Methanosarcina acetivorans C2A: one gene and its partners. The protein of the gene in region 3 binds, or shares a complex with, the protein of the main gene of each other region. Links are inferred from orthologs where the notes say so. Each region holds a gene or a part of one and is shown on either strand. Other genes may lie near its edges.

Region 1 (7,076 bases), 4.8 Mb from region 3 along the record:
TAAGGTGCATTTACGCAGGAAAAGGCGAAGTAAAAGCCCTTGAGAACGGAAAACTGTCTGACCTCGCTCCTACCCTTCTGGATCTTCTCGGAGTCCCTAAACCCGAAGAGATGAAAGGCAAATCATTGATTTTAAATGAGTGACGGTAAAGGAAAAGTCAGGAGTTAATAACCGGGAAAGGAAGGCTTGCGAAAAAATCAGTGATTTCTTAATGTTTTTCGTTCCATTTTTTATTTCCTTTCCAGTTTTTCCTTTCCAGTTTTTCCTTTCCAGTTTTTTCTTTCCAGTTTTTTCTTTCCGCTTCTTTTTCCGGTCTTATTCTACTTTCTTATTTCGTTCTCTTTCTTGCTTCTTGTTCCATTTTCTTTCTGGTCTCTTTCGGGTTTTACCGGGTTTTCTGTCGTTCTCTGTCCCATTTCGAGTTCTTTTTTACTCTCTCTCCACTCATTATATTAATTAATACTGAATAGGGTTTCACGCATATTTTTTATTACTGATTTTCTTTTATTTGGGCTCCTGACCCTGTTGATTTAGCATAAACTCCATTTTTTCAGAGTTCCAGGCATACGTTTTTTAAAAAATGAGTCTTTTCCGGACAGGATTTTTTTAAAAAGATTAAATATCAGCAGCTACAATAGGAAGTAAAGATTCTGAGGTTATTATAAAAATTTATAGTGTTTGTCTAGGGGTTGTCCACGCATGATCAAAATTACCACTCCCAGCCGGCTTCACATAACCCTTATCGATATGAATGGTGAGATAGGGAGAGTTGATGGAGGGGCAGGGCTCACCCTTTCCTCCCCTAATGTAAAAGTTACTGCAGCAGAAGCCGACGAAATCCGGATAGAAGGACTGCAGGAATTTGCCGACCGCATGATAAAAGCCGCAGAAGCCCTGCTTCCTGAAGGAAAAGGGGTCAGAATTGATGTAGAATCCCTGATTCCCGCTCACGTGGGTTTTGGATCAGGTACTCAGGCTGCCCTGGCTGTGGCAGCAGCTGTGAATGAACTGTACGGACTTGAAAAAGACGTTCGAGAACTTGCATTTGCCGTAAAAAGAGGGGGAACCTCGGGTATAGGAGTAACAGCTTTTGAAAAGGGCGGATTCATAGTTGATGGGGGGCACAGGTTCAAAGACAAAGGGGCTTTCATGCCATCAGCCGCCAGCAGGGTGCCTCCGGGACCTGTACTTTTCAGAGAGGATTTTCCGGATTGGGATATTGTTATTGCAGTTCCCAATGACAAGGGCATGCACGACCAGCAGGAGATCGACGTGTTTCAGGAATTCTGCCCTCTGCCAATAGAGGAGGTCAGGGAGGTTGCACACATGGTACTCATGAAGATGATGCCTGCAGTTATCGAAGAAGATATCGAAAGTTTCGGAGCTGCGGTAAACCATGTCCAGACTGTGGGTTTCAACAAAAGTGAGAGTCTGATCTGGCCTGATTTCGTCAAGAGCATTGCCTCTTTTATGCGGAGCAGGAGTTACGGCGCCGGAGTAAGCTCATTTGGACCTGTAGTTTATGCTTTTGTGGATAACAGGGAAGAAGGCAGGCAGCTACAGGCCGAAGTCCAGAAAATGCTTGACGAATCGGTCGGTGGAATCACAATGATGACCCGGGCAAAGAACAGTGGAGCAGAGATCTCTAATGTCTGATACTTAAAGCGTGATACTTAAAATCTGATACTTAAAGCCTGATACTTTAAGTCCGATACTTAAAACCCGGGATATAATCCGGGTTAAATTATTTTGAAATCGTTTAGAGTCCGGAAGCCCGCAGGTTCAGTGCGAGTCAGGAGGAGAAACCTCGGAATCGTGCCCAGGAAGGCGATGAAAGTTCTCTCCGGATGCTCCCAGGGGATCTACGTGTACGACTGCGTTTGACAGGTAATTCAGGCCGTGGAGCATCCTGTGTCTCACGTTTACCGCAATTTCATGCCCTTCCTTAACAGAGAGCCCTGATTCCACTGCGATATTGATTTCAGCATAAAGCCTGTGCCCTATCCAGCGTACCCTTACCTCCGTAATATCCTTGACCTCTTTTACCTGGCTTACTACCTGTCGGATATCATCAACAATTTGAGGATCAACCCCGTCCATCATGCGAGAAAAAACGGATTTGCCAGCTTCCCAGACTATACGAAGGATTGCAACTGTGATCAAGAGCCCGATTACAGGGTCTGCGAGTGGATACCCAAACCAGACGCCCAGAGCTCCGAAAAGCACGGCAAGGCTGGTAAACCCGTCTGCCCTCGCGTGGTATCCGTCGGCAATTAGGGCAGCGCTTCCTATTTCTTTTCCTACTTTTATCCTGAATTTTGCCACAAGTTCATTTCCCAGAAATCCAATAATTGAAGCTGCAGCCACAGCCCATAAATACTCTACAGGTTGGGGGGAAAGAAGCCTGTGAATCGATTCATAAGCTGCAACTGCTGCGCTTAGAAAAATAAGAAAAACGATTAGCAGCCCTGCGAGGTCTTCTGCCCTGCCGTAGCCGTAAGTAAAACTTTTGTTGGGTTTTTTTCTGGAGAGCAGGAAAGCAAAACCCAGGGGGATTGCAGTTGCCGCATCCCCGAAGTTATGAATCGTATCGGCAAGGAGGGCTACACTGCCCGAAACCCAGACGACAAGAATTTGAAGGAGCGCTGTTAGCATCAGGCCTGCAAAGGACCATTTTATCGCATATAGCCCTTTATCCGTGGAAAGAATTTCGGGATCCACCACTCCGTGAACATGGGAATATGAGTGCTCTTCTCCCGAATGCTCCGGTTCGTGTCCTGTCAGGCTCATATCTCCCTCTGCGCCTAAAACTCTTCAAAACCACTGGTCGAGGGTTTTCTGCCTTGCTCCTGAAGCTGCTTTAAGGCGTTCTGCAGCTTTTTCCACCCTGTCTGTGGAGAAGTCGTTCTCCTCGCAGAGGAATTTGATGAGTTTTTCGGAATCCGGTTTTGTCCATTTGATTTCGTAGTCTTCGGTAACTTCAGGATGGGTAAAAAGTTTCCTTATTCTGTCCAGACCTTCGATTTCCATATCTTTTTCCCGGAGCACGGCATGGATATCTCCATGCTTTTTTATCAGTTTGAGGGCGGTTTTGGGGCCCACTTTTTCCAGTCCTTTGTTATAGTCCGTACCCACGCAGATTGCAATATCGATTAACTGATCCCTATTTATCTCCAGAGCCCTGAGGGTTTCCTCAAGTTCGATCACTTCAAGTTCGACATCCACATAGACATTCTTTCCAGGGAGCTTGCGCTTTCCGGTGACAGCCATATTCCGGACAACTTTCGGGGCTCCAAAAAGAAAGGAATCATAGTCCTGTGAAGCAACATAGTCTGCGTCTTTCTTAAGAACCATGTGGGCAGCCTGTGCTTCTCCTTCACAGGGCGCCTGTATCCAGGGAATGCCCATTATTCCGAGGAGGTATTTTGAATCTTCAACTATTTCCTGGTCGACCCTGGAAGAAGCCTGAGCATACTTATAAGCAGCTTCAAGGTCCCCTTCTGCTTTTGCATTTTCCCATTTTTCCAGGGAAGTCTCCCTTACTTCTTTCCTCCGGCTCAGGGTTTCGGATTTCAGGTCAGGGGGCTTGCCATCAAAAATGAAAACAGGTTTGATACCAGCTTCAACCAGGCTTGCTGTCCTGTAGAGCAGCCCGGAAAGGTGAGAGGTCACTTTCCCTCTTGAATTAACCAGAGGACTTCCGTCCCTCTGGCGGATAATGCTCAAAAACTGGTGAAGGGTGTTAAATGCGTCAACTGCAACCACCCTGTTTGAGAGGTCAGAAAGCTCTATTTTCCTTTTTTGAAGCAGATCTCCTATATCCGTGCCCATATTTTTCCCTCCTGTGTATGAAATTCTTTTTTAGCCTCAGGCTTCATTACTTTTACTCTCTGGTTTAAACTCTTTTACTGCCTGCGGGAACTTACGATCCTCAGATAGTTTTAATCAGGGGATACCTGTTGCTCTTTACATTTTGCTCCCAGCATCTTGCTCTTGGTATCCTGTTCCTGGCATCTCGCTTCCGATACTTTATTTTCTGGATGATAGACTATGATAGACTTTATGTGTACCGAAGTTTTATGCCTGTTGCCAGATTAACGGCTTTTTTAGATGGAAGAGAATTAAAAAGGGAATTTTCAGGCAATTATTTCGGGAGAGAAATTTTCAGGAAATTCTTCATGGGAGGATTTTCAGGAAATTTATTCCAGGATGATCTCCGCAGGTTCGCTCATATTGAAGTTAAGGCGGTAATCTTCTGCATAGAGTGCGGTATAATAGGTCCCTTCAGGCAGAAAGTCATAGACAAAAGCCGTATTTTCGTCCACTCTAAGTCTGCCAAGTGTTGTCCAGTACTTAATGCCGGTTTCTCCGTAGATAGGGGCGTATGCAGTGATAATATCTCCGGGTTCAGGTTCAAGAACTTCTTTTGAGAACAGGATGTTTCCGTCGTCAAGGACTTCGTAGGGATTCATGTAAGCCCTGACAGTCCCGTTGAGAGTGTCAAGGTAAAGCTGAGTAAGACAGGATCTGAACTCCCCACCTCTTTGAAGCCCCAGTTCGACATTAAATATTCTGCCTCCATTCTCGCTTTCTCCTTCGCAGGCTGCATAAATAAGAGAGCTTTTCCCCGTTTTGGAGTTCTCTACAAAAATCCATTCCCCTTTCCAGGGAGGAAGGCTGTAGTTCGTGCCTCCCGAACAGGTAAGGGGCATTCTTCCTATGGGAATCGGGCCTTCCGGAGAAGCTATAAAGTAGACCTGGTCTACCGAAGCCAGCCCTGAATCGTCTTCTACTGAAAAGGCATCTCCGGATTTTGAAATGCCGGGTTCGGTAAAGTCCGCGCAGGTTTTCATGGCATAACCGTCAAGGAATTCCGACCATGCTTCTGAAATGGAAACCCTGCCGTAATACGTGGAGTAGCTACCCTGAGTCTGGGGCGAATATACGGCAACCCCGTATGCTTCAGGCATTGTGCCGTCCTGCCTTGAGTAGATAACAAAATCTTCAAGCGATTTTATGAGGGCATCAGATCTACCTGCAAGTTCCGGCATTTCCTCCCCGATTATCAGGGCAAAACTCTTCAGGTCCATTGAGATTTCAGAGCCTTTCTTCGGTTCGACTCCAAACTTCCGGGCTTTCGTAACAGATGCCCCAAGCCCGCAATACCCTTTTGAGTTCGAAAAGCTTGTCCACATATCCTCTGCAAGCCAATCTACGTTCCGCAATACCTCTTCGGTTTTGGAAAGATCAAGGAGAGAAAGGGTTCTTGGGGGCACATGTGAGGGGTTCTCCAGGTAGCTGTCAATAATATCCCTGCCTGTTTCTTCTGCAGAGGCTTCGGGAGACTCTGAGACGTACCCGATGAAAGCAACATAGTCCCAGCCGTGGGTGGGTTCGATTGACTCGGAGGCAAGCATGTAATCGGCATAAGGTTCAACTGTTCTTGCAAGCTCAAGGGTGGACATGAGGCAGGCATCAAAACCGATAAGGTCGAAATACATTCCTGAGGCTTCAAGGGCGTCGCTCAGTTCAGGCAGCTCCAGCCTGTCATACCCATTATTTTCGTCAAAGCAAAGTCCCCTGTAAGCATCTCCATGGTCCCAGAAAATAAGCAGGGTACTTTCACTCTCGTAGTTTTCCCGGATATACGAAAGAAAGGTTTCAAGCCCTGCGTCATCTCCCATGTTTGCATGGGGATATGCCCTCCTGTGGATTTCCTCATTGCCTATGACCCCATCTTCGCTGTCCTTTCTGAGGTCTTCAAGCTCTGCGATCGTCATACCTTCCCATCCCTCCGCAGCAGCTCCTCCGTAAGCTATGAGAATTTCAGTCTCATTTCCGTTCAGCATGGAGGCTCCATCAATAATTTCAAAGATATCCTTGCTGGCATACCCGTTTGAAGACTCAAGGTCGCTTCCGACCATATAAACCGCAACCACAGTAGATAACTGGCGTTTCGGAACATCGCTTTTGTATACTGTAGAATAGTTACTTTTGATTTCAGTCCCGCCACCGGGATTTTCAAAATCTGTTTCTTCTTTCAGACAGCCTCCGCTAAGTAGCAAAAAAAGAATTATCATAAAAATAATTGAAGCAACTTTTGCTTTCTGGAATTCCCCTCCCAAACTCAGCTCTCCGTGAATCCCAGTCCAAGCTATTCAGGAGAAAAGGAGAACATCTGAGAACCTCTATTTTTTGTCGGCATATGTCGAAGTCTGAGGATGTCAGGCGGTAAGATCAAGTCGGACATCAATTACAGAATCTTCATTTGCCTCTATTTTGGATATGGTTAGCAGATTTCCTTTCCTTTCCAGAAGCGTTGCCTTTGTGACCTGGACCTGGTGACCATCTATTTGTTTTTTGCTATTATTTTTGTGAATAACCAGAATCTTCTGGCCCATTTCGGCTCCTTCTCCTATTTTGGACACGATATTTCGTATGACCTGCTCAAAATCAGAATAAATCAAAATCTCCGACTTATTTGCAACCTTTTTGATGATGCCAATCGGTTCAAGATTGAGGTGCATATTAGCTTTCCTTCTTTACCTGTTTACACAAGGTAATCAATATACTAACTCTGGGTAATAATAACTTACGATGCACTATATCAATTTTAATATATTTATCTACTTTTAGGCTTCAGATATTCTCATCCACTACAGAATATCCGATATATAAACTTTGCTAAATCATGCTGCCTGCGTCCGAAATGTTCGGATGAGATATCATTTTATCTAAGGTTTAATAACATAAATTATTATGTATTTGCCTGAAAGTATTATCCACTCTAAACCAACTAAAATGCAAACCAGGACCTCTTTTACAAAACTTGTATATCAACTTTTCTTTCTAATTCTGTCTGTTTGTTTCAGGTTTTAAGCCGCAGAACAGTTAATTTGTATGAATCACACAAAGTGTCCGCCTAAAAAGATACTTTGAAATGAAAACGTTTGGGAGTTTTTATGGTGATCGTTGATTAACGATAAAAACCGTTTAAAAAGCGCCCTGATGAAAAAAAGGAAGAAATGGAACGAAATATGTTTGAAGGATTCCCGAAGAATAAAATAGGGTCTGAA
Region 2 (6,882 bases), 2.3 Mb from region 3 along the record:
GGACCGCGTGCAGTGGTAAACTCGGTAAACTCAATCCTGACTATTTTTACGAGTATTTTGTAACAATGCTATTATAGACCACAGGCAAAATAAACACTTTATGAAACTCACCGTCCTTGTTGATAATAACACCCTTATTGACAGGTATTTCTTTGCCGAGCCCGGTTTGTCTTTTCTGCTGGAGGATTCGGGTACCAGAGTTCTTTTTGATACCGGGTATTCGGATATCTTCCTTAAAAACGCCCGGAAAATGGGGCTTTCACTTCTGGATCTTGATTACCTGGTCCTCTCCCACGGGCACCTGGACCACAGCTGGGGACTCGAACCTCTGATCCGTTTATTCACGGAAGCAGGGATAGAGAGGCTGCCCGGCAGATCTCCGGTTCTCGTTGCCCATCCCCTGGCCTTCGAAAGCAAAAAAATTGAAGGGATAGGGGAAATCGGAAGTCTGTTCACTCCCAAAAAGCTTTCAGAACACTTCAGGTTACAGCTCTCAGGTACTCCCTTCTGGCTTAGCGAGAGGCTCGTTTTCCTTGGGGAAATTCCCAGGAACTTCACTTTTGAGGCAGAGGCAGCTATCGGATATGTGCGGGACATCAAGGGGAACAAAATTCCCGACCTACTTCCGGACGATACGGCACTCGTATACAGGGCAGAAACAGGGCTAGTAATTATTACGGGCTGTTCTCATTCCGGGATCTGCAATATTACCGAATATGCAAAAGAAGTCTGCGGAGACAGCAGGGTCCTTGATATAGTAGGCGGCTTTCATCTCCTGGAACCCTCAAAAGAACGGATGCGCGGGACCCTTGACTACCTTAAAAAACTTGACCCCGAATGCATCCATGCCTGCCACTGTACGGACTTAAACTCAAAAATCGAGCTTTCAAAGGTTTGCAGGCTTAAGGAAGTGGGAGTCGGGCTGCAGATTGAATACTTTTAACTATTTTTTAATTCTCCTTTTCTTTTCCCTTTTCTTTTTCGAATTATAAGGAAATCTTGAGAACTCAGGAAATCTTTCGGAAGGTTTTCATTCAATTTTTTCCAGTTCTTCTTTTATATCTCAATTGTCTGTCAGGAGTGTTTGACAGTATATTTGAATTCTCCGCAGTGCTATTTTTTTCCTATTTTTGAGGAAGTTTTGTCTTCGGGGCCTGGGATAGCCGCTTCCGAAGTCTGTACATCATTTTTTTGTACACCATTTTTTTGAGCTCTTCTATCAGCTCATCCCGCGCACTTTTGCGGTGATCGAGGCTGCCGAGACCATAGGGGAGGTTGCATCTGCCTTGTGCATGGAGATTATTTTATTTTCGTCAAGTAGTTTCGGGTAATTGCTTTTTGATTTTTAATTTATTCGACCAGCTTATGGATATGAAGAAATTGGTTTATCTGAAGACGTCGGTTTAATTCTATGGGCCTTGTGACAGAGATTTTTTTCCTGTTCCTTGGATCATTTCTTTAGATCTTTGCGTCCCTCCATTAAACCGATTTTCCGACTGCATGAGAATGTATTTAGGTGGGATAGTAAACGAAAGTTCAGATTTATTATTCAGAACACATATTTCAAAATCTTTTTATTACTTTAACTTATATTCTTATGAGTTATTATAATACACTATTTATTTTTCTATGTGTATAATTTAATCAACTATAGGGGGCATTGGTTAATGAAAGGAAAAGCAATTCTGAATGCTTTTTTAATTTTCCTCTTCATACTCGGATCAGTCACAATCTCGACAGCCGCTGCGGTTATTTCCGTAGATTCAAATGGGGGAGGAAACTACATCTCTATTCAGGAAGCTGTTAATAATGCACAGGAAGGAGACACGATTCTCGTAAACCCCGGAATATATAAGGAAAACGTAAAGGTCGAAAAGAAAGTTTCAATTCTTGCAAACTCCTCGTCAGAGGCTCCGGGAAAACGCATTTATGTACTGGGTACGGTTTTGGATGAAGAAGTTTTTTACGTTAACTCAAGCAACGTCACAATAGACGGCTTCTTTATTTCCGGTGTGTCTTCCGGAGGGGACAAATATGAGGTAGGGATTTACCTTGAAGGAGTTGAAAACTGCTCGTTGAGCAACAACGCTCTGATAATGAATGATGTGGGAATTTCTCTCACAGGAGCTAAGGAAAACTACCTGGTCAATAACCTTGTAAGTCTGGGATATCAGGGGATTGCTCTTGAGAATTCTGAAGATAACACACTGTTAGGCAACCTTATGCTAACAAATGATATGGGAATCCTGCTGTATAACTCTGCAAATAACACCCTTATGAACAACACAGCTGACTCAAATACAAAAGGAGTTTCCCTTGAAGCGTCCGACATGAACGCTCTGACGTCAAACACGATTTCTAAGAACGAGTATGGAATCTTTACCCTGAAGTCTAAGTCCAATGTTCTGTTTAATAATTCCTTATACCTGAATGGTGTTGGAGCATACTTTAATGATTCCTCTGATAACACGGTCTACATGAACGATTTCGTCAACTACATCAATGCTGAGGATGAGGGTACTAACTTCTGGAACACCAGTTCAACAGGCAACTACTGGGACAAATATTCGGGAGACGACGCTAATGGAGACCGTATAGGTGACACTCCGTACGTTATCAATGAAACAACCGGGAGTAAAGATTACATGCCTCTGATGAATGAAACTTCTTCATATGAGGTTTCCGAAAACGAGAGTGAAGTTGATGGTAACGAGACATTTGTAACGAATTAAAAAAATCTTCATTCAACATAAAAGAAGAGAAAGGATGAAATTTAAAAAGATAGAGGAGAATTCAGGAGTTTCGTACTCTTGAGGAGTTTCGTACTCTTGAGGAGTTTCGTACTCTTGAGGAGTTTCGTACTCTTGAGGAGTCTCATATTCTTTTTCTCTTTTCTTTTTTTTGCAGAGAACTGCCAGACAGGCTGTTGAAGGCGTTTTATAAAAGTCTGTATTTCTCAAGTCTGGACCTTACTTTTCTTCCGGATTTCACTTTTTTCCGGCTTTTTCCAGTTCTTCCCTTATGTTTTCTACGGTTTGCCAGGACTGTCTGACAATTTCTGGGAACTTCCCGTCGTGTTCTTTTCCCCATTTCAAGAGAAAAGCTTTTGTTTTAGGATCTGAGGGATAACCGCTTCCGAAGTCTACGCTCCATTCTTTTTTGATCTCTTCGATGAGTTCGTCCCTGCGTACTTTTGCAATGATCGAGGCTGCCGAGACTACAGGATATATTGCATCGGCCTGGTGCATAGAGATGATTTCTATTTTCTTTGCGTGGGCAGGGTTGGTTTTTGCGTACTGCCTGCGGAGGTTTTCGGCAAAGCGTTCGGCTTTTACGTCTGCAGCATCGGCATATACGATATCCGGTTTCAGCTGTTCGAGAACTTTTGCAAAACAGATAACCATGATCTCGTTCATACTCATAATTTTCCGGAGTTCGTCAATCTGAGCAGGGGTGATCTCAAGGATGAAGAAACCGTCGGCGTGTTTTTTGATCTGGGATGCGAGCTGCTCCCTTTTTTTCGGCGTCAGTTTCTTGGAATCGGCAACTCCAAGCACCTTGAGTATATGGGCTCTGGACTCCTCGATTTTTACGCCTCCTATGCACATGGGCCCGATTACAGGACCTTTTCCGGCTTCATCAATTCCTGCGATCATCATTTTCTGGCTGTCTCCTGATTTGAGAGAAGAGGGCTTTTGTAAGTTTTACGGATCAGGAAAAGTAATAATATAATGGGTGGAAGGGGAGTAGAAAAAGGATCTCTGCAACTGGACATAGGCATAGTTGTATCAGGCCTCGGAGGGAATTCCAATCAGGAACCGAATCAATTCAATGGCTTTTTTCTCTGTTTTGTGTCCGTTTTGGACTCTATGTCGGGCCGTCATATTAATCCTTTTAGTACTTATAGGACCCAGCGTAGGTGCTGGTTTGTTCATAGGGTATAATGGTTCCCTGGTTGCAAGAATAGGTATCCATTTTAAAAGAACTTTTGGTTTATGTATGCTGGTTCCTATAATTTCTGTTTGTGGAGTTACTGGAGCGAGCTTTTAACCGCATGTCTATTCCTGAAGGAACTAAAGCTACAGCAACTATCTTATTCCTGTTAGTACCAGCGGCTTTTGCATTCAGGGTCTGTCCTTTGGCGGAATCATTCAGGGTCTGTTCTGTGACGGAATGAATCAATCCTGAAAACTAAAATCATTATATACAATTATAATTATAATTATGTATGAGTATAAAGGGGAAGGGGAATGAAATGAAAGGCAACAGAAAGAGTCACAGGAATAACCACCACAGAGGCTGCACGCATTACAGCCGGAAGACACAACGCACCCGATCACATCACGAAGCGGATGACGTGGTTTGCGAGAGCACAGGAGGATGATCGATGGATCCTCACGGATGTCTGCACGAAGCTGTGTCGGCCCACAGGGACACCAGCTCGGCAGACAAGAGCCAGGAAGTAAAGGAGAAGATTGTGGCAGAGGACACCACTCTCACTACAGCTCAGCTCATGGTCCAGTGCCTCGAGAATGAGGGTGTCGAGTACATTTTCGGGCTTCCAGGTGAAGAGAACATCAGGTTCGTCGATGCTCTAGGAGATTCAACTATCCGCTTCATTGTGGTGCGCCATGAACAGGGTGCTTCATTCATGGCTGACATTTATGGTCGAGTCACGGGCAAGGCGGGTGTCTGTATATCCACGCTGGGACCGGGTGCTATTAATCTGCTTCTGGGAACAGCCGACGCCTTCACCGACAGCACCCCTCTGGTGGCGATCAGCGCCCAGGTCAGCCTCAACCGCATCTACAAGGAGACTCATCAGGTTGTCGATCTGCTGAACATGTTCAAGCCGGTTACAAAATGGGCCGAGATGATTATCGGTTCCGCTGCCATACCCGAAATGATGCGGGAAGCGTTTGAGAAAGCCCAAACTTCGCGGCCGGGTGCCGTCTATCTTTGCGTTCCTGAGGACGTAGAGTCAATCTCGGGCCTCACCGGCTTGCGCCCGCTTGCCCGGTCCGATGAAGCGGACAGTATGCCAGGGTCCGCACAGATTACACGCGCAGCTCAAGTCCTGCAAGAGGCGACAAAACCGATTATCCTCGCAGGCCATGGCGCAGTGCGAGACTACGCCGGGGACGCTCTTGTCCGGTTCTCCGAACGCCTTCGGATCCCGGTTGCAACCACGTTCATGGGCAAGGGTATCTTCCCTGATGACCATCCCAACTCCCTGGGCACCATAGGGTTCATGCAGCATGACTACGTGAACTTCGGATTCGATGAGGCGGATGTGATCGTCTGCGTCGGCTATGATCTCCAGGAGTTCGATCCCGTACGCATAAACCCCAATGCCGACAAGAAGATCCTGCACCTGCATCGATACCCGGCCGAGATCGATGCTCACTATCCCGTCACCGTCAGTGTTGAGGGGAACCTCTCGGCTGCGCTTGACGGGCTAGCCGCAATAATAACTCCGAAAGAGGGATTGGATGCCGAGGACAGAAAAATCCGTAACCTGCTCAGGGAAGAGCTCGAGTATGGGGCACGTGCCGATGCATATCCAGTCAAACCGCAGCGGCTGGTCTCCGACATCCGCGCGGCCATGGGGGATTCGGATATCGCGCTGGTTGATACCGGTGCCCTGAAAATGTGGATGGCCCGCCTCTACCCGACGTATCAGCCGAATACCTGTGTGATCTCGAACGGTTTAGCGACGATGGCGTTTGCTGTGCCCGGGGCGATCGGCGCGAAACTCGCTTATCCTGACCGGAAGGTGCTCGCCGTAACGGGAGATGGCAGCTTCCTGATGAATTCCCAGGAACTGGAGACTGCGATACGGGAACGTATCCCGTTCGTTGTACTCGTCTGGGTCGATGACGCCTACGGCCTGATCAAGTGGAAGATGGACTTGGAACTGGGGCGCCATTCCTTTGTCGATTTCGGCAACCCGGACCTTGTCAAGTACGCCGAAAGCTTCGGGGCCAGGGGCTACCGCATTGAGGTGGCTGCCGACCTCTTGCCAACGCTCAAGAAGGCTCTTGCCGAAGATGTGGTCTCAGTGGTCGTCTGTCCGGTCGACTATTCAGAGAATATCAGGCTCACCGATAAGCTGGGACAGCTGACGCAGCCTATCTGATTTCAAGCCCTGTATTGACAAAAAAGTGACTGCTATGGGAATGAAAAAAAACTAGGCTATTTGTCGGAAGAGCTGCTACTGTCTATTCTGCGCTGTGGGAGCTGCGAAATCGATTTAGGCTCTCAATTTTTATGCCTTATATGCAGATGGACTCGATCATAGAACCTTTTCCGGCTTCATGGATTCCTGTGAGTATCATTCTCGGCTGTCTCATTATTTAGGGAAAAGAACAGGTTTTGCCCATTAATTTTTGCCCATTAATAATTGTTTCTTTATCGGGGAAGGGGGTACTATTACTCCCAGAATTACTTCTAAGTCTTGCCCTTACCTTTTCCCGAAACAGGGAATTACTTTTTGAAATTTGTTTTTTTGATGTGATAGAAATATTTATATATTATTTATAAAGAAAAAGGAAGCTTTTTTCCGGTATCTTTATAAACTATTATCAGGTATCATGGGTATCATGTATTTGCAGCATGTGTGAATATTTCTGAAAAAAGCCATTGAATCAGTATTTTTGGGTGATCTGCCATGGATGATGTGAGTCTGGAAGTTATGAGTTCCTTTACCTTGCTAATAATCATATTCTATTTTTGGAGTATTGGTCGAAAAAGTGCAAATATTTCCCGGAAAGGCTGGTTCCTTATTATCGCCGGATTTTTCCTTTTATTTGCAGGGCATCTTGCGGATCTGTATGAAAGTTTACGGCTGGTTGGAGAAAACCCTGTGAGCCCTTTGCATAA
Region 3 (8,057 bases):
GGCGCACGAAAAGGACTACAACACTGCGGAAATGGCAGCCTTTATCGAAGAAAATGTTGACCTTGATGCAGTGCTTGAACTTGCCGAGCCCTGTTCGGTTCCGGATTTCGTTGAAACGCCACATACCGGGACAGATCTCAGGATTGGGGTTGCCTGGGACCCTGCTTTCTGTTTCTACTACCGGGACATGTTCGATGCCTTCAGGGACCACGGAGCCGAAGTTGTGTTTTTCAGCCCCATGGAAGGAGAACTTCCGGACGTGGACGGGATCTATTTCGGAGGTGGCTACCCCGAACTCTATGCGGAAGTCCTTGAAAATTCGGAAACCACCCGGAAACTCAAAGGGCTTGCAGCCGACGGCTTGCCCATCTATGCGGAGTGTGGCGGCCTGCTCTATCTCTGCGGAACTTATGAGGTCGATGACAGGACTTATAAACTGGCTGATGTTGTGCCCGCAAATACCCGCATGACAAACCGGCTGAAAGCTCTCGGATATACCGAAGCCCGCCCTCTTGACAGGAACCTCTCTTCCCGCAATATCCGTGGCCACGAATTCCATTACTCCCTTACGGAATGCGACCGAGATGCCAGGTTTGCATACGAAATGATCCGCGGAAAAGGCATACAGAACGGTTTTGACGGGCTTCTGGAACACAATACCCTCGCAGGGTATATGCACTCCCATCCTGCCAGCTTCCCGGTAGATAAGTTCGTGGGAAAATGCAGGGAATACAAAAAAAGGTAAATGTTCAGGACTCAGTTCAGGTTCAGGACTCAGTTCAGGTTCAGGACTTAGTTCAGGTTCAGGACTCGAGTAAAAGTTCAGGATCTTACGCAGTTGAAGCAGTATAGGAGAGATAAGAATACCCTTTTCAAATCTCTCTTTTTACTGGCTGTATTATTCTTTCTTTTTTTGGTTGAAAAATTCGAAACTCGTTCTTTAAATAACTCAATTCTTTATAGAATTCAGCTTTTTAAATCAACAACTTTTTGCGTTAAAGTGCTGTCCAGCCGCCGTCAACTGTAATTATCTGGCCTGTAATATATTTTGATTCATCGGATGCGAGGTAAACAACGGTAGTATCCAGGTCTCCGGACTGTCCCGCACGTCCCATCGGACACATAAATTCAATAATTTTTGCAAATTCCGGATCAGCAACAACTCCTTCAGCCATTCCAAGAGCAAAATAACCGGGTCCTATTGCATTAACCGTAATGCCTTCTTTTGCCCATTCAGTTGCCAGAGACTTGGTGAGCATTAAAACTCCACCCTTTGTCGAGCAATAAGCTGTAACCGGTAATCCTTTCATTGACACTGTTGAGTGAATTGACCCGATGTTAATGATTCTTCCATGTTTTTGCCTTAACATTATTTTCCCAACTTCGCGGGCAAAGAAATAAACCCCATTCAGGTTGGTATCAATCATATTGTGCCACATTTCATCAGTTGTTTTGTCCGCAGCATCAACAAGTCCGAGACCGGCATTGTTTACAAGGATATCTATTCTTCCGAAGTCTTTTACTACCTGCTCCACAGCATTCTTAATCTGTTCTGTTTTCATCACATCACACAGGTAATAGCGGCAGGTTACTCCAAGTTTTTCAATTTCCTTCTGTACTTCCTTCAATTTTTCTTCACGGCGTGCAATTATAGCAATATTTGCACCTTGATTTGCCAGGGCTCTGGCAAACTCTACTCCAAGCCCTGAGGAAGCACCTGTTACAATAGCAACTTTTCCTGTTAAATCAAATAGATTTTTCATTTCCCAATCCTCCTATTTTTTATTACATTTTAGAGTTCTTTGCTCATTTTAAATGTTTGTATGTTGTACTGTGTGTTATCCTCGAATTTGATACTTTCAGCCTGCCAGGCTGAGATTAATAAATACCAAAGTAATTTTTAGGAACAGAAGTAATGTACCGGAACGGATACTTTGAATGAATACTGAGAAGATTTGTTGAACAGTTTTTAACCGTATATAAACAATAATTTGGAATAATGATCAGTATCCAGTATCATGCTCGCTACAAAAGGAGGTAATAGAATGAAATTCATATGTCCGCTTATTGTTGCCAACAATATGGAAATTTCCAGGAACTTTTACGAAAAAGTTCTCGATCAAAAAGTACAGTACGACTTTGGTGAAAACGTATCATTTGAGGGTGGTTTTGTGATACACTTAAAGTCGCATTTTTCAGACTTAATAAACATAAACAAAAACGACATTGCTCAAAAATCAAATAACTCTGAATTATATTTTGAAGAGGCTGATTTAGATAGTTTCCTTCAAAAGCTGAAAGACATTGATTCCATTGAATATGTACACGGATTAAAAGAACAGCCCTGGGGACAGCGAGTTATCAGATTTTACGATCCTGATATGCACATCGTTGAAATTGGGGAACCCATGGAAAGCGTGGTAAAAAGACTCCTTAGGGAAGGACTATCGGTTGAAGAAACCTCAAAACGCACCTCAATGCCTGAGGAGTTTATAAGGCAGTTTTTGTGAATAGCCAATAGTTTGCAGCCTTTTATTTTCCTTTTTCATTTCTCCTTAATTTCATTTCCTTTTTCGTTCTTCTTTTCATGTTCCTCCCTCTTTTCCTTTTTCTCTTCGTTTCCTTTTTCTTTTCCCTCTTCTTTTTCCCTTTCTTTATTTTTCAGGAAAATCCTCCTCTCGTAATACCCGAGTGGATGGCTGATCTTTGCGCAGAGCCCGTCTTTTCCTATGCAGTTGCCGTATGTCCGCATGGTATCGCAGGCAGGGGGTTTGTACTCGTTGCCCGTAGCCCCGGCGATGTGTTCGATCTGGTAGAGGGTCTTTTCCGCGTCAAAGTCGGGGGAGACGTTGAAGAGGTTCAGGATCTCTTCCACGGACATCCCTACGTTCAGGAGAAATGAAGTCATTGCAAAACGCATCGAATGTGCAAGGTTAACCCCTCCCTGTACGTTTGCAAGAGCATGGGAAATACATGGGGGAAAGAGTTCGGGCTCAACTGCCCCGAAGTCCGTAGCTCCGAATTTCTTTTTCTGGACTTCAAACTGTTCCTTTATTTCGGCGACATAGGGGGCACAGAAAGCGGAGACTTCTGGAGGGATTTCCGGGATGGGGAAGGATTGTTCTATTCTTTCCCTGACTGCTTCTTCAAGAAGCCTTGCAAACTCTTCCTTTGTTATTTTTATCTTCCCTGCCCTGAACTGTCGGTTTGTCAGTTTCCAGGAAGGTTCTTTGAGGGAATTGGAAAAGCGGATATAGTCCGTAAAATGCATACTGAAATGGGAGTCCCTGATCTCTGCCGAGATTCCGAAGTCTTCTCCGAATTCGAGCAAAAAGTCCGGGGTTTCGTTTCTCAAAAAAGTATAGGCAGCCTTGGCTTCTGCCAGGGCATAGCGCCGGGTAAAGAGCTGGTCATCCACGCAGGCGACCAGCATCCTGGCAAAGGGATAGGAAAGGAGTTCCGAGAGCACCTGGGCTTCCTCTGATACGGGGGGCTTTTTGATTTCCCCTTCAAGAGCTTCCTTTACTCTTTCTATTCCGCGAGCTCTTGCGGTCCTGTAAGCCCGCGAATTGAGCAGGCTTTCCAGGGAAATTCCCAGATCTCCAACATGGGCAGACGCTTCTGAAATAAATGGGTAATATGCAAGTTTTTCGGCCTGCATGCCATCCTTAGTCTGATTCTATTCTTGGGGCCAGAAGGTAAGATATTCTTCCTGCACCGTTCGCAATTTCAAAGTCAATCAGGATAGGGAAATCTCTGCCAAGAGAGAGTGTAACCTCATTTACCTTGTTTGTGGGCTTGACTATATCTGTCAGGTAGTCCAGAGAGAAGAGGGAACAGGCTTCCCCCGCTTTCAGGTCAATTAACTGGTCTCTGCCCATCTCCAGGCGGACCTGATCGGTATCGCCCTTAGCTTCCATATAGAAAGTATCTCCGGAGACTCCCATGAGCATATGGTCGCTTATCTTTTCTGCGGCTTTTACGGCACGCCTGAGGTCCGCACCGTTCAGGACAACTTTGGCAGGCAGCTCGAGCTGGGGAACTCTGGGTTCTGCACGGATTGTTGAAGGATCCAGCAGAGAAAGAGTATAGGACAGCCCTCCTACATCGATCAGGAGTTTATTGCTTCCTTCTTCAAGTCCCATCCTGACTGTATCGTTCCTATCCGCAATTCCCAGAAGGTCGGTAATCTTGTTCAGGTCAAGTCCGATCTCACACTCATCAGCGCTGTATTCATCAAAAGCCGATGACCCGAGTTCAAAAATTCCCATTGCAACATTGGCCGGGTCAACTGCTTTTACCGAAATTCCTTCGGGTTTAATTTTGAATCTAACCTCATCTACAATTACAGCCAGTGCGGCAATCGCGTCTTTCAGAAGCTCTGCATTAATTGCTGCCTTGAACATGATTCTTCTCCATCAAATAAATTTAAGCCTTAAACCCTTATCTATCCTTGGATATATAAATTTCCTTACAATTTGGAACTTTCTTTCCTTTTGAGGAAAACTCCCCGAATCGGAATAAGTAGCCATATATTGAATCGGGTTAAACCAGTAGATTCAAAGTCCCGGCAACTATATAAATCTTGGTCAGAAAATCAGGAAGCTTCAGGCTCTGCCTGAAACATAAAAGAAGTTCTGACCTGAGAATTAGTTTTCCAGAAGCACATTTTCCAGAACTACGTTTTTTAGAAGGGCCGGAAGGAAAAATTATGAAATTCAGTCGTACTCTCTCCACGTAAACCCGCACTTTGTACACTTGAAGAAACGGGTCTCGGACTCGTCAGCAGACCTGAGCTGTCTGAGCCACCAGGCTGCAGTGTTGTTTCCGCACTCCGGGCATTTTACATTCGTTGTTGGCAGGCCTGAAGTCTGTTCCCCTTCGAGTACTACTACTTCGTGATCGTCAATCTTGGCTTTGGAGACAAAACCCTTTGCGTCACTTTCAATCGGTATTGTGTTTCCGCACTTTCTGCAATGGTAGTTGCCGTCTTTAGGAAACATCATACTTTTACATTTGGTACAGAATTGCATTAATATCACTTTTTGCGTCATTTATCATTTTATTGTGGTCAAAAGCCAGCTCAGGAACAGAATCAAACTCAAAAAGTTCAGCGGCATCAGCGTCAGAGCCTGATTTCAAATCTCCGTATCCTTTCGCAAGGTAGCACACCGAGACCGTATGCCTTCTCGGGTCGCGTTCAGGGTCGGAATAGACACCGATAAGTTTGAGAATTTCTACGGAAAGCCCAGTTTCTTCAAAAGCTTCCCTGGACGCTGCTTCTTCTGTACTTTCCCCTATTTCGACAAAGCCGCCAGGAAGGGCAAATTTTCCCTGATACGGAGGGTTTTTTCTCTTCACCAGAACAAGCTTGTTTTTAAAGAGAATTACAGCATCAACGGTCAGGCTGGGGGTATTATGTTTCATAAAACGCCTTCGAAGTTCACTTTCCGGGAGATATTTTTCTTCTGCTAATCTCCTTCCTGATTAGCTTTTTCTGGCGCATCGCCAGGTAAAATAATATATTAGTATAGTGCCTATTGTAGAAATTCGTCATCATATTTCAATTATTCTTATCAACTTTTTTATTCTTCTCAATTCTGTTTTGAGTTATTCTTTGGGTCTCAGGGCTATGAGCCGAGTTCTATCAAGAAAAAAAGTCACTTATACAGTAGTCTTTATTAAAGGTTTCTCCTTTACAGGTTCCCAAAAAGTTCTTTATCAATTTTTTAAGAACCATTTTATCTGGATCATTTTTCTTATAAATAGAGACTTTATAACCTGAATTCCGTCTTTTTAGGCGCATATATGCTTTTCCCCAAATCTGAGAGGTCAAGATGATTGTGATTTAAAAAATATTACCTTACATCTTATGTGCTTATGTTTAAGCGCATGAGTCGACATCAAGCGACATTTATGCGCTTAAAAATGCGGAACTAAGGTTATAATCGTTATTTTTCTATAATAGAAATTTGTTACCTATCTACAGGGCTCTCAATATTCTCAAATGCTGACTGTAGAAATCTGCGCAGGTATTTATATGTGCGAGTTATGTCAGTTGCCTATGATCTGCAATAAGGTATGTATTTGCCAGTACCCGATCACAGCTTCTCAAAGGGTAACAATTCATAAGGCTGTGAATCTGCTGGCTATATAGTCCACTGGCTGTAAGTCCGTTATATCGATAAAATCCATAAGCTTTGAATTCCTTAATACTTATAATTATGAAAACTTCAAGTTACTTATAGAAACTCTATGGAAATCTATTAATTATTTTAGGGAATTTCATGTTTTACTTTCCGGAAACTTCAGAACTTGTTCGGGATTTTCCAGTACCACAGAAGAAAAAGGGAATCTGGAATGTCTTCGGCCCGGGCAAAAAGGTGCGTGAAAAATGATAGAAAGTGTACTCTGGCTTGCAGTCGGGTTAATGATTGCGTCATCCGTTATCCCCAGAACCTCAAGAGTTCGTAAACTGTTAGGGGGAATAGGGTGGGGTGTGTTTTCCATTCATTGGGGTTATCAGCCTTTCCACTACATCGAGATCCAGGACTATGCCAATGTGGTCCTTACATTTTTATTTGCCCTGTTCTGCTTACTTGTGGCGTATATCATGCTTCGGGAGTACAGGGAAGGCCCTCTTCTCATAAAACAGAACAGAGAAGTGGTACACTCAAAAGTTTCAGCTCCGATTGAGGGAGATTCCCTTGACATAACTTCAATGCTTACGAGTGCAAGTGCTCTTGGAGCTCTTGTTTATTTCCCATTTGCAAATTTCTCTACCCTGAATACCTGGATTATTGGAAATGTTACCTCACAGGTTCTCTGGGTTCTTCAATACTTCGAAATTCCGGCATCCTTGAAAGCTTGGAATATGATAACCCTTAACGGCTATACGGTTGAGATTATCCTTGCATGTACCGCAATTGAAAGTATAGCTCTTTTTATGGGGTTAATAGGTGCGGTCAAAGCGCCCCTGAACCGTCTGGCCATGGCCTTCATCGTATCCGTTCCTGTGATCTATGTGCTTAATCTTATCAGAGATATTTTTGTGGTTATAGCTTATGGAGAACAGTGGTTTGGGGCTGACAGTTTCATGATTGCCCATAACTATATTGCGAAGGCGGGTTCAGGGATTGCTCTCTTTGCAATTTCATATGCAGTACTCAAGATTCTGCCTGAGTTGCTGAGAATGATCGATGGCCTCTGGGTAATACTTTCCGAAGAATTGAAATATCTTCTGCATAGATTTGCTGGGGATTGAAATCAATGATTGCAAAAGGATCCGAACCCTGGCTTTTCGCAGCTGCATCCGCAACTGCCCTGTTTGCAATTCTCTCATGGGCAACGGATAGTTTACCATTCCTTAATCATGCAGCTCACATGGGAATGGCATTAACTTTCTTTATGGTTATCTTTTTCAGGGACCCCGAAAGAAAGGTGGAAATCTCTGACGCTTATATGATTTCTCCTGCCGATGGTACGGTTATCGACATCAGAGACAGGAAAATCTGCATTTTTATGTTTCTTCAGAATGTACACGTAAACAGAGCTCCGATTTCCGGAAAAATCAGGGAAATTACCTACAAGAAAGGCGGTTATCTCCCCGCTTTTTGTAAGGATTCGGAAAGGAATGAAAGAAACGAGTTCATTATTCATAGCAAGTACGGGGATGTAGAGGTCACACAGATTGCAGGCACTATTGCCCGCAGAATTGTCACATATTCGAATGTGAATGACAGTGTAGAACAGGGACAGCGGATCGGGATGATCCGTTTCGGGTCAAGAGTCGATGTAACAATTCCTCATGATTTCGATATTACAGTCTGTAAAGGGGAGCGGGTGCTTGCAGGCAAAACCGTTATAGCAACAATAAAAAATGACAGGGACTTTTGATATGAACGTATTTCAAATGTTACGGCTCCCGGACTTGGTCTCTCTTTTGAACCTGATCTGCGGGATTGGCTCCATTGCAGTAGCTGCCCAGAGTAACTCTTTTGGCTTTGCTTTGATCTTACTCCTGATTGCGGCAATTGCAGACGGAGCAGACGGATACA

The links. Proteins that work in one complex are often made in the same cells at the same time.
Region 1: the proteins of MA_RS00580 (region 3) and fen are in contact, whole or in part, in a crystal structure (PDB 1RXZ), measured with the Archaeoglobus fulgidus proteins. The link is inferred for Methanosarcina acetivorans C2A from one-to-one orthologs. Residues at the interface, in WP_010877842.1 of Archaeoglobus fulgidus: Asn43, Val44, Ala45, Met46, Pro120, Arg121, Pro123, Leu125, Gln151, Met192, Ser194, Asn218, Tyr219, Pro220, Ile237, Leu238, Ala239, Pro240, Arg241, Ile242, Glu243, Ser244; in WP_010877775.1 of Archaeoglobus fulgidus: Lys326, Ser327, Thr328, Gln329, Ala330, Thr331, Leu332, Glu333, Arg334, Trp335, Phe336.
Region 2: the proteins of MA_RS00580 (region 3) and rnhB are in contact, whole or in part, in a crystal structure (PDB 3P83), measured with the Archaeoglobus fulgidus proteins. The link is inferred for Methanosarcina acetivorans C2A from one-to-one orthologs. Residues at the interface, in WP_010877842.1 of Archaeoglobus fulgidus: Val39, Ala42, Asn43, Val44, Ala45, Met46, Leu125, Asp168, Ser194, Asn218, Tyr219, Pro220, Ile237, Leu238, Ala239, Pro240, Arg241, Ile242, Glu243, Ser244; in WP_010878125.1 of Archaeoglobus fulgidus: Ala74, Ile178, Ala179, Ile183, Arg190, Ser195, Asn196, Leu197, Arg198, Gln199, Lys200, Thr201, Leu202, Asp203, Phe205.

Annotation. Positions count from the first base shown.
Region 1 is NC_003552.1:4,908,715-4,915,790, reverse strand. What follows is about bases 1,824-4,819. They hold fen (flap endonuclease-1), read right to left. Parts: upstream 3,832-4,819; coding sequence 2,815-3,831; downstream 1,824-2,814. Other genes in these bases: MA_RS24830 (clostripain-related cysteine peptidase), read right to left, coding at 4,200-4,819; MA_RS20895 (cation diffusion facilitator family transporter), read right to left, coding at 1,824-2,790. In the rest of the region: gpmI (2,3-bisphosphoglycerate-independent phosphoglycerate mutase), read left to right, coding at 1-143; MA_RS20900 (beta-ribofuranosylaminobenzene 5'-phosphate synthase), read left to right, coding at 700-1,656; more of MA_RS20895, read right to left, coding at 1,783-1,823; more of MA_RS24830, read right to left, coding at 4,820-6,125; MA_RS20880 (hypothetical protein), read right to left, coding at 6,225-6,527. UniProt on the Methanocaldococcus jannaschii protein: Structure-specific nuclease with 5'-flap endonuclease and 5'-3' exonuclease activities involved in DNA replication and repair.
Region 2 is NC_003552.1:2,419,940-2,426,821, reverse strand. Bases 1,824-4,625 are described here. They hold rnhB (ribonuclease HII), read right to left. Parts: upstream 3,660-4,625; coding sequence 2,988-3,659; downstream 1,824-2,987. Other genes in these bases: MA_RS10205 (acetolactate synthase large subunit), read left to right, coding at 4,388-4,625; MA_RS29360 (hypothetical protein), read left to right, coding at 4,256-4,384; MA_RS10220 (right-handed parallel beta-helix repeat-containing protein), read left to right, coding at 1,824-2,732. Outside these bases: MA_RS10225 (MBL fold metallo-hydrolase), read left to right, coding at 101-943; MA_RS29765 (hypothetical protein), read right to left, coding at 1,220-1,294; more of MA_RS10220, read left to right, coding at 1,668-1,823; more of MA_RS10205, read left to right, coding at 4,626-6,139; MA_RS10200 (PAS domain-containing sensor histidine kinase), read left to right, coding at 6,671-6,882. UniProt on the Methanocaldococcus jannaschii protein: Endonuclease that specifically degrades the RNA of RNA-DNA hybrids.
Region 3 is NC_003552.1:133,088-141,144, forward strand. Bases 2,538-5,403 are described here. They hold MA_RS00580 (DNA polymerase sliding clamp), read right to left. Parts: upstream 4,407-5,403; coding sequence 3,669-4,406; downstream 2,538-3,668. Other genes in these bases: priL (DNA primase regulatory subunit PriL), read right to left, coding at 2,546-3,661; MA_RS00585 (transcription factor S), read right to left, coding at 4,719-5,033; MA_RS00590 (NUDIX domain-containing protein), read right to left, coding at 5,011-5,403. In the rest of the region: MA_RS00560 (cobyrinate a,c-diamide synthase), read left to right, coding at 1-745; MA_RS00565 (SDR family oxidoreductase), read right to left, coding at 996-1,763; MA_RS00570 (glyoxalase/bleomycin resistance/dioxygenase family protein), read left to right, coding at 2,046-2,510; more of MA_RS00590, read right to left, coding at 5,404-5,427; artA (archaeosortase A), read left to right, coding at 6,395-7,264; MA_RS00600 (phosphatidylserine decarboxylase), read left to right, coding at 7,270-7,896; MA_RS00605 (archaetidylserine synthase), read left to right, coding at 7,898-8,057.